DNA from 3 places in the Sphaerospermopsis torques-reginae ITEP-024 genome. Region 1 is predicted to be linked to each of the others. Evidence: riboswitches for the same ligand, from Rfam matches in the RefSeq annotation. Region 1 holds a riboswitch; each other region holds the start of a gene.

Region 1 (2,270 bases):
GGGACCAGAAGTACCAAAACATACTCCTACCTTGCCAGTTGCACGGGCATAACCATCCGCAGCATGGGACGCGCCTTGTTCATGTCTGACAAGAATGTGTTTAATTGTACCAGTTTCCTCTACTTTGTAAAGGTCATCATAAATCGGTAGAATTGCCCCACCAGGATAACCAAAGATATACTCAACACCATGACGCAGCAGACTATCTAACAGAGCGAAACCGCCTGTTTCCCGTTTTGGAGTTACAGGGGTAGATTTAGAAATAGCGGACTGCTTCTGATTTTCTGATTGTGGGAGACTGATTTGAGAAGGCGATGGCACGGTTAACCTCAAAATATAACTAAAAGTTAAGCCTTAGATTTTGTATTTAGAATTTCAGGGTAATCCAATTCTACACCCAAAATAAAAACCACTTTTAATTGAGTGGCTTTTTTAAATTATCAATACATTATTACTAATTTATCAAACACCTAATTTGGATTTGCTTTAGAAAAGCGGGGAAGTCAGAGTATCTGGTTATTGGTATTTGTGATGCCAGATTACTTTACAATTTGTAAACATCTGAAAATCTGCATCACTACTATGGTACAGTCCACCTAGCGGTTCTGGTGGGAAACAGCCATCAGAGGTAACGGGGAAAGCCTGGTGTGAATCCAGCACTGTCCCGCAGCTGTAATGAAGTTAACACTTCAAAGTCAGAATGCCCGCCGCAATGACAACATACTCCCATCTGCGAGGTACAGATGAATAACACAATTAACACTTTCTTCATCAAACAGTATCACTGTCTCATAGACTCATATATAGGCGATACCATAGAAATTTCTATGAGATTGTAGAATTTTCCCTACACATATCAATAGCTACTGAGAAGGTTATAGATACAAACCTTCACTTTGCATATTTACATGATTTCCTGTCCTAGATGGACGCGAGGCTAATTCGTCATTTCAATCTGCAACAACTGAAAATTAATGCAAAAACAACAACATACTTTATTTGTCTGTACAACCTGCGCCAGTGTGTGGAAAGAAGGTAAAAAGATAGGTGAAAGTGGCGGACAGCAGCTATTACACAAACTTCAACAACTTGCACAAACTTGGGAACTGCACTCTAAATTCTCCATTCAAGGAGTCCAATGTATGAGTGCTTGCAACCATGCTTGCGTTATCGCTTTCCAAGGAGAAGAGAAATTTACCTATCTTTTCGGTAACTTAGCAGTTGATGATAGTGCATCTGCCATCCTGCAATGTGCCACCCAATACTACACTAACCCCACGGGTTTACTACCTTGGTCAGAACGCCCAGAACCCTTAAAAACAGGCATCTTAGCCAAAATACCACCCCTCAGTAAATGGGCAAAACTCACCAAAAATTGCTGTTAATTAAAGTTCGTAGTTAGGACTTTAGTCCTCAAGTTGAGGCGGCGAACGGCCGCCCCTCCTGACTAAAAACCCAGAAACTAGCTGGAAACTAGCTTGTAAAATGCGCCCAAAGAATGATAATAATAATCATTATTATCTTTCTGCTGGCTGAAAAATTTTCTTTGTTGACCAATAGTGTTTACTTATAGAGGGACTTAACTACCAATGCGTACTCAGCTTATTACCAGATGGGAAACTCAAATACTGATTTTCAGTTTGACCATTACATCCGGGATATTAGGGAAAAATCACCCCACCATAGCCACAGAAGTTACACCAAAATCTGAAAATTCCGCCCAAGACTTACAACCAATTGCACAAACAGAAGAAAAAGAACCGGATATAGAAATCACAGTGATTGATAGTATTCTCAACGAACCCGTATTTTCACCCTTTCGTCGAGAAGGAACAGTCAAAGATTCTACCCGTCCGGTTTACGTCATCACTGGGGAAGAAATGGAAGCGCAAGGTGCAAGAACAGTCAAAGAAGCACTGCGATTTTTACCAGGTATTTTGGGTGATGGTACTGTAGGAACAGAAGTCAACGCTTTAAGTGGTCAATTTATTCGCGGTTCTAACACCGGACAAGTTTTAATATTATTGGATGGAAGACCAATTAATAATTTAGGTGGTGGAGGTTTCGACCTTTCAGAATTTACCAGTAATAATATTGAAAGAGTTGAAGTCTTACCTGGAGGTGGTTCAACCCTCTATGGTTCAGATGCAATAGGTGGAGTAATTAATATTGTTACTCGTCGTCCTACAGAGCAGATTACCACAGAAACCAAAGTTAATTTTGGGTCCTATGGACTCAACCAACAAAGCATTCAAAATAGTGGCAAATCT
Region 2 (2,270 bases), 1.2 Mb from region 1:
CTTGTGCAATGTGTTCTTGGGCAATATTTGTGATTAGTAAATTCTGCCAAGGTGTGAGTCTGAGATTACTATTACCATATTTGGCGGCTAAATCAGCTAAACCCCGCATTTGCCAAGTTTGCAACCGTCCCAAGGGTAAAACAACACCGATATAATATAATCCTGATTGTTTTTGTTCATGTATGCCAATATGGTAGATTTTATGATTATTATGTTTAGCTTCATCATGTAAATTTGCGAGTTTGCTTATTTGTGTGAGATTTTGAGATGCTATTTCTTTGGCTACCTGGAAACTATTTGCAGTTAAATACTCTGTAGCTTGTTGTAAATAATTTTCCCAGCCCAAATTATCAATAACCTCCCGCAAGCGTGGTTTACGTCGGCTACTAGGATCTGTATGCTGTAAGTAAACCTCTGCTAAAGCACCTAAAAATGGTATACATTGTGCGGGTGTTAATAAAATTTCTGTATTTATAAAAAATTTTTCTTTTTCACCACCACAAAAATGCAAAATGAGATATACTAATTCATGTCCCCATTTCCCCGTAGGAAAGAACTTCGGTTCTTTCCTACCCCCCTGATAAACCTGAACAGCAGTAAAAGTGATATCATTGGGGAAATGTTGCAGAGAAAGTTTACCACCACCATCAAAGCCAACGCTAAATTTTGCCGAAAGTCCACCTAAATGGGAATTTTTTGTGATGTATTCATCCCAAGCTTTCACTAGAGGATGAGTATCTATTAATTCTTGAGAGTCTATACCCGCAATGGGACTCGTCATAATATTGCGAATATGGTCTACAGCAGGATTAATAGAACCTAATCCCATTTTTTGTAATTGCTGGAGAATATCAATATTTATTTCTTGTTTAATTTCTCTGATTTGTAAATTAGCGCGATTGGTAACATCAACATAGCTGCCTCCATAATTATCCGCTATATTGGCGATCGCGTGTAGCTGTTCACTATTCAAAATGCCACCAGGTATTCTTAGGCGAGATAAGATCCCATCTTGGGCTGGTGTGGTGTAAAATAAACCTGGACAAGCTGTAAATGGACTTAACAAAATGGTCACTCCTTCCCCGTGCGACGCGGAGACAGAACAGGGATAAATTTCCTAGAGTTGGCATTCTGACTTGTTCAATTTGGGATTTTAGATTTTGGATTTTGGATTTTCTGATTACCCTTATTTTGTTACAAGGTTTTTCTCAGTATCAATCATCTAAAATCAGCAATCTAAAATCTGACATTGCTTTACAGCTGCGGCACAGTCCCGGAATTTAACCGGAGTTTCCCAAATCTAAGATTTTGAACTATACCATAAGAAAGAATTTTTGGAAAGGTAATTGGGAATTGGGAATAGGGAATTGGGAACAGAAAATTATTTGTTCATCCTCCTGACTCCTGACTCCTGACTCCTTTAAACCAGTGTAATAGCTGTTACTTCGGGTGGACAATACCAACGTCCGGGGGGGAAAGTTCCTAAACCACGATTGACATACAATTGATTTGTACCTAGATTTGTCGTTATTTGATGTAGTCCTTGACTCCATTGCCAATTTTCTACGACTTTTGGCCATTTACCCTCCATAAAAGGTATCCAAGGCCAAAACAATTCAGGTATTTTGTGACGGGAAGAAGAAATCCAATTTGGTAAAGAACCTACACCGGGAATCACAATTTGACCACCGTGAGTATGTCCTGATAATTGTAAATCTACGCGCCAATTTTGCAAAACTACTGCACTATCAGGATTATGTGATAAAACAATACGGGGAATATGAATATCTAAGGAATTCATTACAGGTGCTGGATGAAATTCTGGAGACCAGAAATCAGCGAGTCCTACTAATGCTAAATGTGAACCTAAAGGATAGGCGATTTGATTCCAAAGTACCTCAATTTCTACACCTGTTAAAGCTTTAGTAATTTCTGTTTGGGAGTGAGTATAATAAAGGTCATGATTGCCCAAAATAGCATAAACACCAGCGCGACTTTGCAGATGTTTTAACTGTTTGGCTAGTTGATAAATTGGTTGGGGATTATGAGTAACAAAATCGCCTGTTAATACTATTAAATCTGGTTTGAGTTGATTGGTGAAATCTATTGCTTGTGCGAGTAAATCTTCTGCTAGTAATAAACCATCATAATGAAAATCTGAAAGTTGTACAATTTTAGTGTTTTGTAGATATTTAGGTAATCCGTTGATTTTTACATTTAAGGATTCTATGCTTAATGGTTCTGAAAGTATTTTGATCATATTTATGTAC
Region 3 (2,270 bases), 2.2 Mb from region 1:
GCAATCAGGCTTTCCTGAAATTTTTAAGTTTTTATACTCTACTTATGAGCTATGCTTAATCTAAGATTAATCCATCATTTGTTCCTTTGTAAATGATGTGGAAATTACGGTCTTTTTATTAATAAATATCGCTGGGATGGAAGTGGTTTTACTGTTAAAGCAGCCACAGCATTTGTGTGAATTTCATCACTCCTTTCTTTTTTCAACTAAGATCCTTTTCCTACGATAGCACTTTGTTGACTTGATGACTGGATTTTTCAATATTAAACAATAAAGCTTTAATTTTCTATGTTATGAAGCACAAACCTACCATCAAATCATTAGTTTCTTGGCTGATGAGATTCAGAAAACTGTGGCGATTGTTACAAAAGATTACATTTGGTTTGGGTTTAATCCTGGTGGTTTGGTTAATTTCTACTACTATAACCTTAGTTTCTGCTTCTTTACAGCCTGTAGATGCCTTGTTTGTGCTTGGTGGTAGTATTATCCGGGAAATTTATGTTGCTCAACTAGGGAAACAATTTCCGCAAACTCCTATTCTCATTTCTCAAGGTTCTCCAGAACCATGTATTTCGCCCCTACGACTCCTGACTTTTGCTATATTTGCAAAACTTTACTAGCAACTGGCGTTAGTCATGATATTGTTACTCCCATCGGTTCTGATGAGGAGCAGTCATTGGACGCAAGGGGGAAAGTTCGGTGCAAGTCCGGCGCTGTCCCGCAACTGTGAACCATTATTAGGTTAAGTCAGGATACCCGCCGATGAGAATACTTTTACATCAATCTGCGAGGTACAGATTATGTCTATAAAAAAACGGGGTTGGATGAGTCTAACCCTGATGGCAGTTATTAGTTTTTATTTAGTAGTTGGTTTCCCTAAACCTGCCTATGCAATGCACATTATGGAAGGTTTTTTACCAGTGCAATGGGCGGTTTTTTGGTGGGTGGTAGCATTACCATTTTTTATTTTCGGTTTGCGAAATTTGACTCGCATTACTCAAGCTAACCCAGAATTAAAATTATTGTTAGGGTTAGCTGGTGCTTTTACTTTTGTGTTGTCAGCGTTAAAAATTCCTTCTGTGACAGGTAGTTGTTCTCACCCCACAGGTACAGGGTTAGGTGCGGTGCTGTTTGGACCTTTGACGATGACAGTTTTGGGTAGCTTGGTACTATTATTTCAAACTTTGTTATTGGCACATGGTGGTTTAACAACTCTGGGAGCAAATGCTTTTTCAATGGCGATCGCTGGACCGTTTGCCGCTTACTGGATCTATCATCTCATTATTCGGTTTGGTGGTAAACAAAGAATTGCCATATTTTTATCAGCAGCGATCGCAAATTTACTCACCTACATTATCACTTCTATTCAATTGGCTTTAGCTTTTCCTGCACCCGTTGGTGGGTTTATCGCTTCATTTACCAAGTTCGCTGGTATCTTTGCTATTACTCAAATTCCTTTAGCTATTAGTGAAGGACTACTCACCGTGTTGGTATGGAATTGGTTACAATCCTATAATCCTCAAGAATTAGAATTGCTAAAATTAATCAAACTGGGAACTCAAAGTAATGAATCAGTTTAAACAAGGGTTTAATAATTGGTTATTAGTCTTAGCTGTTTTTGCTTTAGCATTTGCTCCCCTAATTTTAGTCAAAAATGCTGAATTTGGTGGTGCAGATGACCAAGCAAAAACCGCCATTAGTGAAATTCAACCCGAATATCAACCCTGGGTTCAATCAATATTTGAACCTCCTAGTGGGGAAGTAGCCAGTTTATTATTTTCTGCTCAAGCTGCCATAGGTGCGGGAGTAATTGGTTATGTTATTGGTTTGTACAAGGGACGTTCTCAACAACAAAAACATGAAGAATAAGTCTACAAAATGAGCCTAAAATTAGATACTTTAGCTTACACCAATCAACTGCGACAAATTCCCCCAGCACATAAAATTATCTTTGCCTTTACTACGCTGTTACTTGCACTTTTAACCCATCCATTTGTACAAATTTTACTATCATTATGGATGGGTATTTGGACTGTAGTTTATGCTAAAATTCCTCTGAAAATCTATTTGCGGTTGTTAATTTTTGCTAGTTTTTTCTGGTTGACAAGTTTACCAGCATTAACAATTAATATGGTCAACCTCGCTAACTTTTCACAAATTCAAAGAGATTTATTATATGGGTTAAAGTTTGGTTCTGAATATATTTACATTAGTCACAGTGGCAGTATACAAGCTTTTGCAATTTTTTGTCGTGCCTTTGCTGCCATTTC

The links. Region 1 has a riboswitch for cobalamin ahead of K2F26_RS17035 (DUF1636 family protein). Riboswitches for the same ligand answer to the same signal wherever they lie in the genome.
Region 2: linked by a shared signal. The riboswitch ahead of cobG (precorrin-3B synthase) and the one ahead of K2F26_RS17035 (DUF1636 family protein) in region 1 are both predicted to bind cobalamin.
Region 3: linked by a shared signal. The riboswitch ahead of K2F26_RS02925 (energy-coupling factor ABC transporter permease) and the one ahead of K2F26_RS17035 (DUF1636 family protein) in region 1 are both predicted to bind cobalamin.

What each region holds. Positions count from the first base shown of each region.
Region 1 is NZ_CP080598.1:3,659,531-3,661,800, forward strand. It holds gene ilvB (biosynthetic-type acetolactate synthase large subunit) at 1-321, opposite strand, end outside; cobalamin riboswitch at 584-726, shown strand; gene K2F26_RS17035 (DUF1636 family protein) at 975-1,385, shown strand; gene K2F26_RS17040 (TonB-dependent receptor plug domain-containing protein) at 1,590-2,270, shown strand, end outside.
Region 2 is NZ_CP080598.1:4,820,774-4,823,043, reverse strand. It holds gene cobG (precorrin-3B synthase) at 1-1,066, opposite strand, end outside; cobalamin riboswitch at 1,105-1,338, opposite strand; gene K2F26_RS22400 (metallophosphoesterase) at 1,421-2,260, opposite strand.
Region 3 is NZ_CP080598.1:628,425-630,694, forward strand. It holds partial or broken gene K2F26_RS02920 (YdcF family protein) at 294-572, shown strand; cobalamin riboswitch at 638-778, shown strand; gene K2F26_RS02925 (energy-coupling factor ABC transporter permease) at 801-1,580, shown strand; gene K2F26_RS02930 (energy-coupling factor ABC transporter substrate-binding protein) at 1,567-1,869, shown strand; gene cbiQ (cobalt ECF transporter T component CbiQ) at 1,879-2,270, shown strand, end outside.